2 regions of the Anoxybacillus sp. FSL W8-1294 genome follow, and region 1 is predicted to be linked to the other one. Evidence: predicted binding sites of a transcription regulator. Region 1 holds the regulator's gene; the other holds the start of a gene.
The links. The regulator CtsR, encoded in region 1, represses protease genes until heat stress. The targets are predictions, from matches to a motif close to ATGGTCAATAAAGGTCAAACA.
Positions count from the first base shown of each region.

Region 2: the regulator CtsR is predicted to act here: its motif matches at 2,068-2,088, upstream of clpP (ATP-dependent Clp endopeptidase proteolytic subunit ClpP).

Region 1 covers NZ_CP150179.1:95,012-99,374, reverse strand. The annotation lists gene NSQ23_RS00515 (protein arginine kinase) at 1-1,052, opposite strand, end outside; gene NSQ23_RS00510 (UvrB/UvrC motif-containing protein) at 1,057-1,602, opposite strand; gene NSQ23_RS00505 (CtsR family transcriptional regulator) at 1,617-2,078, opposite strand; rRNA gene rrf (5S ribosomal RNA) at 2,247-2,363, opposite strand; rRNA gene NSQ23_RS00495 (23S ribosomal RNA) at 2,568-4,363, opposite strand, start outside.
Region 2 covers NZ_CP150179.1:2,563,684-2,568,046, forward strand. The annotation lists gene NSQ23_RS14025 (glutaredoxin family protein) at 103-336, opposite strand; gene rpoN (RNA polymerase factor sigma-54) at 349-1,629, opposite strand; tRNA gene NSQ23_RS14035 (tRNA-Arg) at 1,855-1,926, opposite strand; gene clpP (ATP-dependent Clp endopeptidase proteolytic subunit ClpP) at 2,141-2,731, shown strand; gene NSQ23_RS14045 (HPr family phosphocarrier protein) at 2,759-3,016, opposite strand; gene whiA (DNA-binding protein WhiA) at 3,036-3,998, opposite strand; gene NSQ23_RS14055 (YvcK family protein) at 4,011-4,363, opposite strand, start outside.

The sequences.
Region 1 (4,363 bases):
TGTAATCGTTCACGAATGAGCGATGCACGACGAACATCACGTTCTTGCGGGCGTAATGCACCACCAGCATATTTTTGTAAAAAGCCGGGCTGCGTCAAAATCATTAGCTCCGTTAAAATTGTTTTTGGTACGTTCGTAATATATCCGAGATCGATGCCTAGTCGTACATCAGATAAACATTGGGCAGCCTCTTTTGAACCAATGATCCGGCTGTTCGTTAGCACACCGTAAGAACGATATACCTTATCTTCTAATTGTATGTTAGAAGTTTTGACTAATGCCTCACGCGACATTCGTTCTTGTTCAATTAGTTGACGAACAACTCCTGTTAAATCTTCAACAATATCCTCTTCACTTTTTCCAAGTGTAATTTGATTAGAAATTTGGAAAATGTTCCCCAACGCCTCACTACCTTCTCCATACGTGCCGCGAACAACTAGACCGAGCTGGTTGATCGCAGGAATCAATTGATTCATTTGTTGTGTTAACACAAGACCCGGTAAATGCATCATTACAGATGCTCGCAAACCTGTGCCGACATTCGTTGGACAGCTCGTCAAATAACCGTACTTTTCGTCGAAAGCGTAGTCAATATGTTGTTCAATCCAATCATCCAAAGCATTTGCCATTTTCAATGCTTCTTTCAGCTGAAAACCAGCAAATAAACATTGGATACGAATATGATCTTCCTCGTTGATCATAATACTTGCTTCTTCTTGTTCGGATAATAAACATGCACCAAACGTACAATCTTCAGCTAAATGAGGGCTAATTAAATGTTTTTCAACTAATACACGTTTTTCAATAGATTGTAATTCATTCATTTTTAATAAGAAAAAAGAACCGATACGATCGAAACTTTTTTGTGAAAATAATCGTTCAAACAACTGAACAATTTGCATTGCTTCCTCATTTGTAAATACCGTTGGGAACGGATATTTTCTCATATTTCTCGCTAAACGAATACGGCTACTAAGTACAATATCAGAATCTGGCCCCTCTTCATTCATCCATGGACTGAGAGCGCGTTGGAAAAACAAATGTTCATTCATATAATTAGGCGCCCCCTTCCGCATGTAATTTTGCTTCAAGTTCCCGAATTTGATCACGCACTTCAGCAGCTTTCTCAAATTGTTCTTTAGCAATAAGCTCCTGTAACATTTGTTTCAACTGCCCGATTTGCTTACGGACGTACAACGTACCTCCTACTCGCTTCGGAATTTTCCCCTCATGCGCTACATGTCCTCCATGTAACTTTCGAAAAATAGGTGGTAAATGGCTACGAAACGTTTCATAACAACTCGCACAACCAAAACGACCGACTTTAACGAATTGGGTGTATGTCATTTTACAACGCTCACATTGTAATATATGTTCATTGTGAAAAGAGGGAGCTTTTGGCTCTTTTAGTGATGCATCCATATTATTTAATAGTCCTGCAATTAAATTATTGATTGAAAAAGCTCCTTGATGCGGAAACATAAACATTTCGCCTTTTTCATGAGCGCATTGCTCACAAAGATGAAATTCTGTCTTCTCCCCATTAACAATTTTAGTGAAATGAAGCGTTGCTGGTCGTTGATTACACTCTTGACATATCAAAGTATTCACCCTCTCTACATATACTTTAACGATGTCAGCATCGCTTTTAATATGCGCGCACGCAACTCGTCACGATGAGGAAGGTCAAGAGATAAAACCGTGCGATCAATGATGCTTAACATCATATTCGCTTCTCGTTTTGAAATTACCTTTTCATCTAATAAGCGTTGAATAATATGTTCTCCATTTGTTTGACTAATTCTTTCTTGTACAAGTGACAATAAATGATCAATAAGCTGAGAAGTATTTTGATTTTTCACTTTCATTATGCGAATATAGCCGCCGCCACCTCGTTTACTCTCAACAATGTATCCTCTTTCTAACGTAAAGCGTGTGTTAATGACATAATTTATTTGCGAAGGAACACACTGAAACTTGTCTGCAATTTCGCTTCGTTTAATCTCAACGATATCTTTTCCGCTCATATTTAATACTTGTTTTAAATATTGCTCAATGACATCAGAGATATTCCTCACATAATCCCTCCTCTGCCAGTTGACTTTGACTATATTTGACTTTAATTTTAATATATACGGATTTCTTCAAAAATGCAAGGATTCCCTTCTTTTTCTTATATATTTTACCCATTGCATTCACGATATAAAACAAAAAGACCAAGACAAAATTTGTCTTGGTCTTTCCTTGCCCGGCAACGTCCTACTCTCGCAGGCGGTGTCCCGCCAACTACCATCGGCGCTGGAGAGCTTAACTTCCGTGTTCGGGATGGGAACGGGTGTGACCTCTCCGCCATCGTCACCGAGCAATATATTGAAGGATAATTCCTTCAAAACTAGATAACAGAACAGTCGCCTTCGCTTTTCGTGATGTCTAGCTTCGAACTAACATCCTCCTACGCCTTTCGCTTTTTCCGTTCGACGTGCACGCACGTCTTCGTCAAAAGCTCTCGGCTCCGTCGGACGTTTCCTTGGCTTCGCCAAGGACCGTTCTACGCTTTTCGTGTGTGTTTAGTTAAGTCCTCGATCGATTAGTATCCGTCAGCTGCACGTGTCGCCACGCTTCCACCTCGGACCTATCTACCTTGTCATCTTCAAGGGATCTTACTCGCTTGACGCGATGGGAAATCTCATCTTGAGGGGGGCTTCACGCTTAGATGCTTTCAGCGCTTATCCCTTCCGCACATAGCTACCCAGCTGTGCCCCTGGCGGGACAACTGGTACACCAGCGGTGCGTCCATCCCGGTCCTCTCGTACTAAGGACAGCTCCTCTCAAATTTCCTACGCCCGCGACGGATAGGGACCGAACTGTCTCACGACGTTCTGAACCCAGCTCGCGTACCGCTTTAATGGGCGAACAGCCCAACCCTTGGGACCGACTACAGCCCCAGGATGCGATGAGCCGACATCGAGGTGCCAAACCTCCCCGTCGATGTGGACTCTTGGGGGAGATAAGCCTGTTATCCCCGGGGTAGCTTTTATCCGTTGAGCGATGGCCCTTCCATTCGGAACCACCGGATCACTAAGCCCGACTTTCGTCCCTGCTCGACTTGTAGGTCTCGCAGTCAAGCTCCCTTCTGCCTTTACACTCTTCGAATGATTTCCAACCATTCTGAGGGAACCTTTGGGCGCCTCCGTTACGCTTTGGGAGGCGACCGCCCCAGTCAAACTGCCCACCTGACACTGTCTCCCACCCCGATCAGGGGTGCGGGTTAGAATCTCAGTACGACAAGGGTGGTATCCCAACGGCGACTCCACCTAGACTGGCGTCCAGGCTTCTCAGTCTCCCACCTATGCTGTACATGTCGCACCAACATTCAATATCAGGCTGCAGTAAAGCTCCACGGGGTCTTTCCGTCCTGTCGCGGGTAACCTGCATCTTCACAGGTACTATGATTTCACCGGGTCTCTCGTTGAGACAGTGCCCAAGTCGTTACACCTTTCGTGCGGGTCGGAACTTACCCGACAAGGAATTTCGCTACCTTAGGACCGTTATAGTTACGGCCGCCGTTTACTGGGGCTTCGGTTCGCACCTTCGCTTGCGCTAAGCGCTCCCCTTAACCTTCCAGCACCGGGCAGGTGTCAGCCCCTATACTTCGCCTTACGGCTTCGCAGAGACCTGTGTTTTTGATAAACAGTCGCTTGGGCCTTTTCACTGCGGCTCCCCTGGGCTATTCACCCGAGGGAGCACCCCTTCTCCCGAAGTTACGGGGTCATTTTGCCGAGTTCCTTAACGAGAGTTCTCCCGCGCACCTTAGGATTCTCTCCTCGCCTACCTGTGTCGGTTTGCGGTACGGGCACCTCTCACCTCGCTAGAGGCTTTTCTTGGCAGTGTGGAATCAGGCACTTCGGTACTTTATTTCCCTCGCCATCACAGCTCAGCCTACTCAAGCGGATTTGCCTACTTGAGGCGCCTAACTGCTTGGACGCGCACAACCAGTCGCGCGCTGACCCTATCCTCCTGCGTCCCCCCATTGCTCAAACGGTGAGGAGGTGGTACAGGAATATCAACCTGTTGTCCATCGCCTACGCCTTTCGGCCTCGGCTTAGGTCCCGACTAACCCTGAGCGGACGAGCCTTCCTCAGGAAACCTTAGGCTTTCGGTGCAGAGGATTCTCACCTCTGTTTTCGCTACTCACACCGGCATTCTCACTTCTAAGCGCTCCACTAGTCCTTCCGGTCTAGCTTCGACGCCCTTAGAACGCTCCCCTACCGACGACGTAAGTCGTCCCACAGCTTCGGTGGTACGTTTAGCCCCGGTACATTTTCGGCGCAGAGTCACTCGACCAGTGAGCTATTACGCACTC
Region 2 (4,363 bases), 470 kb from region 1:
TTTTCAGGACGTTTCAAGTCCCGCTATGACGTATTATGTCCCACTTTACGTAAAAAATTCACCCCTGCCACAACTTTATTGTAACAGGAAGTGAAACGTTATTCAACTGCTTTGTATTTGTTGTAATCGCTTTCTTATGACATCTTTGTGAATACGACCATATGCAACGATTTCCCCGTCGATTTCGATGACAGGTATCATGAGTTGGTATCGTTCGAGCCACTGCTCGTTTTTATAAATATCGACTTCTTCCCATTCGACTTGTAACTCGCGAAGAATGTCTTTTGCTTCATCACAAAGACAGCAGTTTTCTTTCGAATATAACACGATTTTCATGTTTTGTCCCCTTTATGCATATTGCTTTCGTTTCGAAGCCGGTGGAATACAAAGCTGTTCACGATATTTCGCGACCGTCCGTCGCGCTACACAAATATTGTATCGTTGCTCGAGTAAATCAGCAATGTTTTGGTCGGAAAGAGGTTTTTGCCCATTTTCTTGCTTAATTAATTCCGCAATTAAACCTTTTACTTTTTCTTGCGATGCGTGTTCATCAACACCGCTTGTAAAAAAGCGGCGCATGTCAATTAAACCATGAGGCGTTTGCATATATTTATTTTTCACCGCGCGACTGACGGTCGATTCATGAATGTTTAATGCTGTTGCCACTTCGCGCATCGTAAGTGGCTTCATATGGAGCAAACCTTTTTCAAAATAATCACGTTGTCGATGAATTAACTCACAGGCAATTTGCTCAATCGTTGTTGCTCGCTGCATTAAACAACGTTGGATCCATTGAAACTGTTGACGTTTTTCCTCGATATATTTTTGAACGTGTGGATCATCCGATCGTACTTTCCGTTCATACGATTCATTCCATACAACAGTTGGAATAATTTCTTCATTCATCGTCACATTCCACACCCCATTACTATATGACACGATGACATCAGGAACAATATACGTCATTTGTTCATCGTTATACAAACTTCCTGGGCGTGGATGGAGCGTACGAATAAGTTCCCACACCCGCTGTAAGTCCGCTAACTCTACACCTAGTTTCGATTTTATTTCTTTCCATTTTTTATGGACAAACGATTCGAAATACTCCGTCACAATCGTCTCTGCTAGCTCATCCCTTTGTGGAAGACGGATGAGTTGTAAATATAAACAATGCGACAAATTTTCCGCTCCTACCCCAGCAGGATCAAGTGACCGTAACATATGAAGTGCTCGCGATATAGTCGTTTCTTCTAACTGAAGATGGCAAGCCGCCTCGGCAATTGTTGTATGCAAATAACCATATTCATCAAGTGACGCAATTAAATAATCAAGTGCTTTTCTTTCCTCGTCCGATACACGCATACCAACGAGTTGGCCATGTAAATGTGAAGCAAGCGAACGATTAAAAGCGCTTACATTTTCAATATAATTCATCCGATTCGTTTGATCGCGTCGCTTTGTAGCTGTTCGTTTTCGTTCATGCAACTCAATAAATGGATTTTCAAGCGCTTGTTCGTGTAAAAGCGATTGTAGTTCGATCGTTGAATATTGCAGCAGTTCAATCGCTTGAACAAGCTCTTTTGTCAACGCAACTTTTAGCTCTTGCCTTTGCGTTAATTGCATCTCCATTCATGCCATCTCCCTTCATCCTCATTTTATCATCTCTATAAGGGAGAGACGATAAAAACATATTGGATGTTTTTTCTACTATGCATATGCATCGAAGGCATGTTATCATTCTTATAGAACAAGCGAGCAAGCCTCGCAAAATTCATCTATTCGTCCGGTGCGGCACACCGGACTTTATTTTTTTATACAAAAACCCCGCTTGCATAGCAAGCAGGGGTTAATTAACGCCCTCGGCAGGATTCGAACCCACGCTAAGAGAACCGGAATCTCTCGTGCTATCCACTACACTACGAGGGCATGATCATAAACGCATTTACCATTATAGTGAATAAGCAAAAAAAATGCAATAGCGGTGACGTTTAAAATTTAAAAAAGCGGAAACGATGAAAGAAGGGATGCAGAAGAACAAAGGCGAATACATATGAATGAAAGGTATTTCATTTGACCTTTATTGACCTTTCCTGTATGATAAAAGTACATAAAAAAATGAATTATTCGGAGGAGGAAGAGTATGAACTTAATTCCTACAGTTATTGAACAAACGAGCCGTGGAGAACGCGCATATGACATTTACTCTCGCTTATTAAAAGATCGCATCATCATTTTAGGAAGCCCAATCGATGATCATGTCGCAAACTCAATCGTTTCTCAGCTTTTATTTTTAGCTGCTGAAGACCCTGAAAAAGATATTTCTCTCTACATTAACAGCCCTGGTGGGTCGATTACAGCAGGCATGGCGATTTACGATACGATGCAATTTATTAAGCCAGACGTATCGACCATTTGTATCGGTATGGCAGCTTCTATGGGGGCGTTTTTGCTGGCAGCAGGCGCCAAAGGAAAACGTTTTGCATTGCCAAATAGCGAGATCATGATTCATCAACCGCTCGGTGGCGTACAAGGCCAAGCAACAGAAATCGAAATTGCAGCCAAACGCATTTTATTCTTGCGTGACAAATTAAACCGCATCTTATCCGAAAATACAGGACAACCAATCGAAGTCATTGAGCGCGACACCGATCGCGACAACTTTATGACAGCTGAAAAAGCGAAAGAATACGGTTTAATTGACCGCGTATTAACACGCGTCGATGAAAAATAAAAACAAGGCGGTGCAACCGCCTTGTTTTTATGCTTCTTTTTGTACATACTCAACAAGTTTGTTTAGCGCTTCCTGCTCATCTGGACCGTCAGCATAAATGGTGATAACTGCCCCTGTATGAATTGCTAAACTCATTAAACCCATAATGCTTTTTGCATTTACTTTTTTTCCATCTTTTTCGATGTAAATATCGGCTGAAAAACGGTTTGCTTCTTGAACAAATAACGCTGCTGGACGCGCTTGCAACCCTGTTTTCAACCGTACTTCCACTTGCTTTTCTACCATTTTGCATTCCTCCCATAGTTCATAAAGATTTATGAAAATCGATCGGCTGACCTGCACGAAGTCGTTCAGCAATTTCATCTAATTTACGCAGGCGATGATTAATACCCGATTTGCTAATTTTCCCACCAGAAACCATTTCTCCAAGCTCTTTAAGCGTCACATCTTGGTATTCAATGCGCAATTTTGCGATCTCGCGAAGCTTTTCGGGGAGCTGATCAAGCCCGATTGTCTCGTCAATATAACGAATGTTTTCCACCTGCCGTAGCGCTGCGCCAATCGTTTTATTTAAGTTCGCTGTTTCACAGTTAACAAGACGATTGACAGAGTTACGCATATCGCGCACGATGCGCACATCTTCAAAACGCAATAGCGCTTGATGTGCTCCGATAATGCTTAAAAACTCTGCAATTTTCTCTGCTTCTTTTAAATACGTAATAAACCCTTTTTTTCTTTCTAACGTGCGCGCATGTAAATGAAAATTCGTGTTCATCAGTTCACAAAGCGATTCGTTATGTTCACGATATAACGAAAAAATTTCTAAATGATAAGACGATGTTTCTGGGTTATTAACAGATCCACCCGCTAAAAATGCACCACGCAAATACGAACGTTTACAACATTTTTTTTGCACGAGTTTTGGCGAAATGACGTGAACAAACGAAAATCCTTCTTCCATAATTTTTAAATCTGATAATAGTTCGTGCGTTCCTTCTACCACCCGTACGATATATACGTTGTTTTTCTTTAAACGCATCTTTTTGCGTACAAGCAACTCAACTACTACATCATACCCTTTTTTTAATAACGTATAAATGCGCCGTGCGATTGCGGCATTTTCTGTTTGAATGTTTAGCAACAAACGGCGGTTAGAAAATGAAATGGAACCGTTCATTCGAATTAAAGCAGACAACTCTGCTTTTAAACAACAAGGTTTCACGTCAATACCCGTTAATTCTTTCTTTGTTTCTGATGCAAATGACAACGATCCCACCTCCTATAAATATACGTCGTGCGAAGGAGGTGCTAGAAGCGAAACGAGCAACGCCGCTATTTTTTTCGTATCGTGACGCACCGTTCCATCTCGCTCATCAATAATCGCATCACAAATGACTTGTAAACCGAGCTTCTCTAATTCTTCCATATCACAACTGACAGGTGCAGCCAGTTCTTTCGCATATCGCTCTTTCGTTTCTGGCAAAATGGGCGCATTATTGACAATGATAGCATCTAAAAATGCACAAGCCATATGATCATACAGCGCTTTTACATGATCGCTCGCCGTATAGTTTAACGTTTCTCCTGCTTGAGTCATGACGTTGCATATATATACTTTTTTCGCCTTTGATT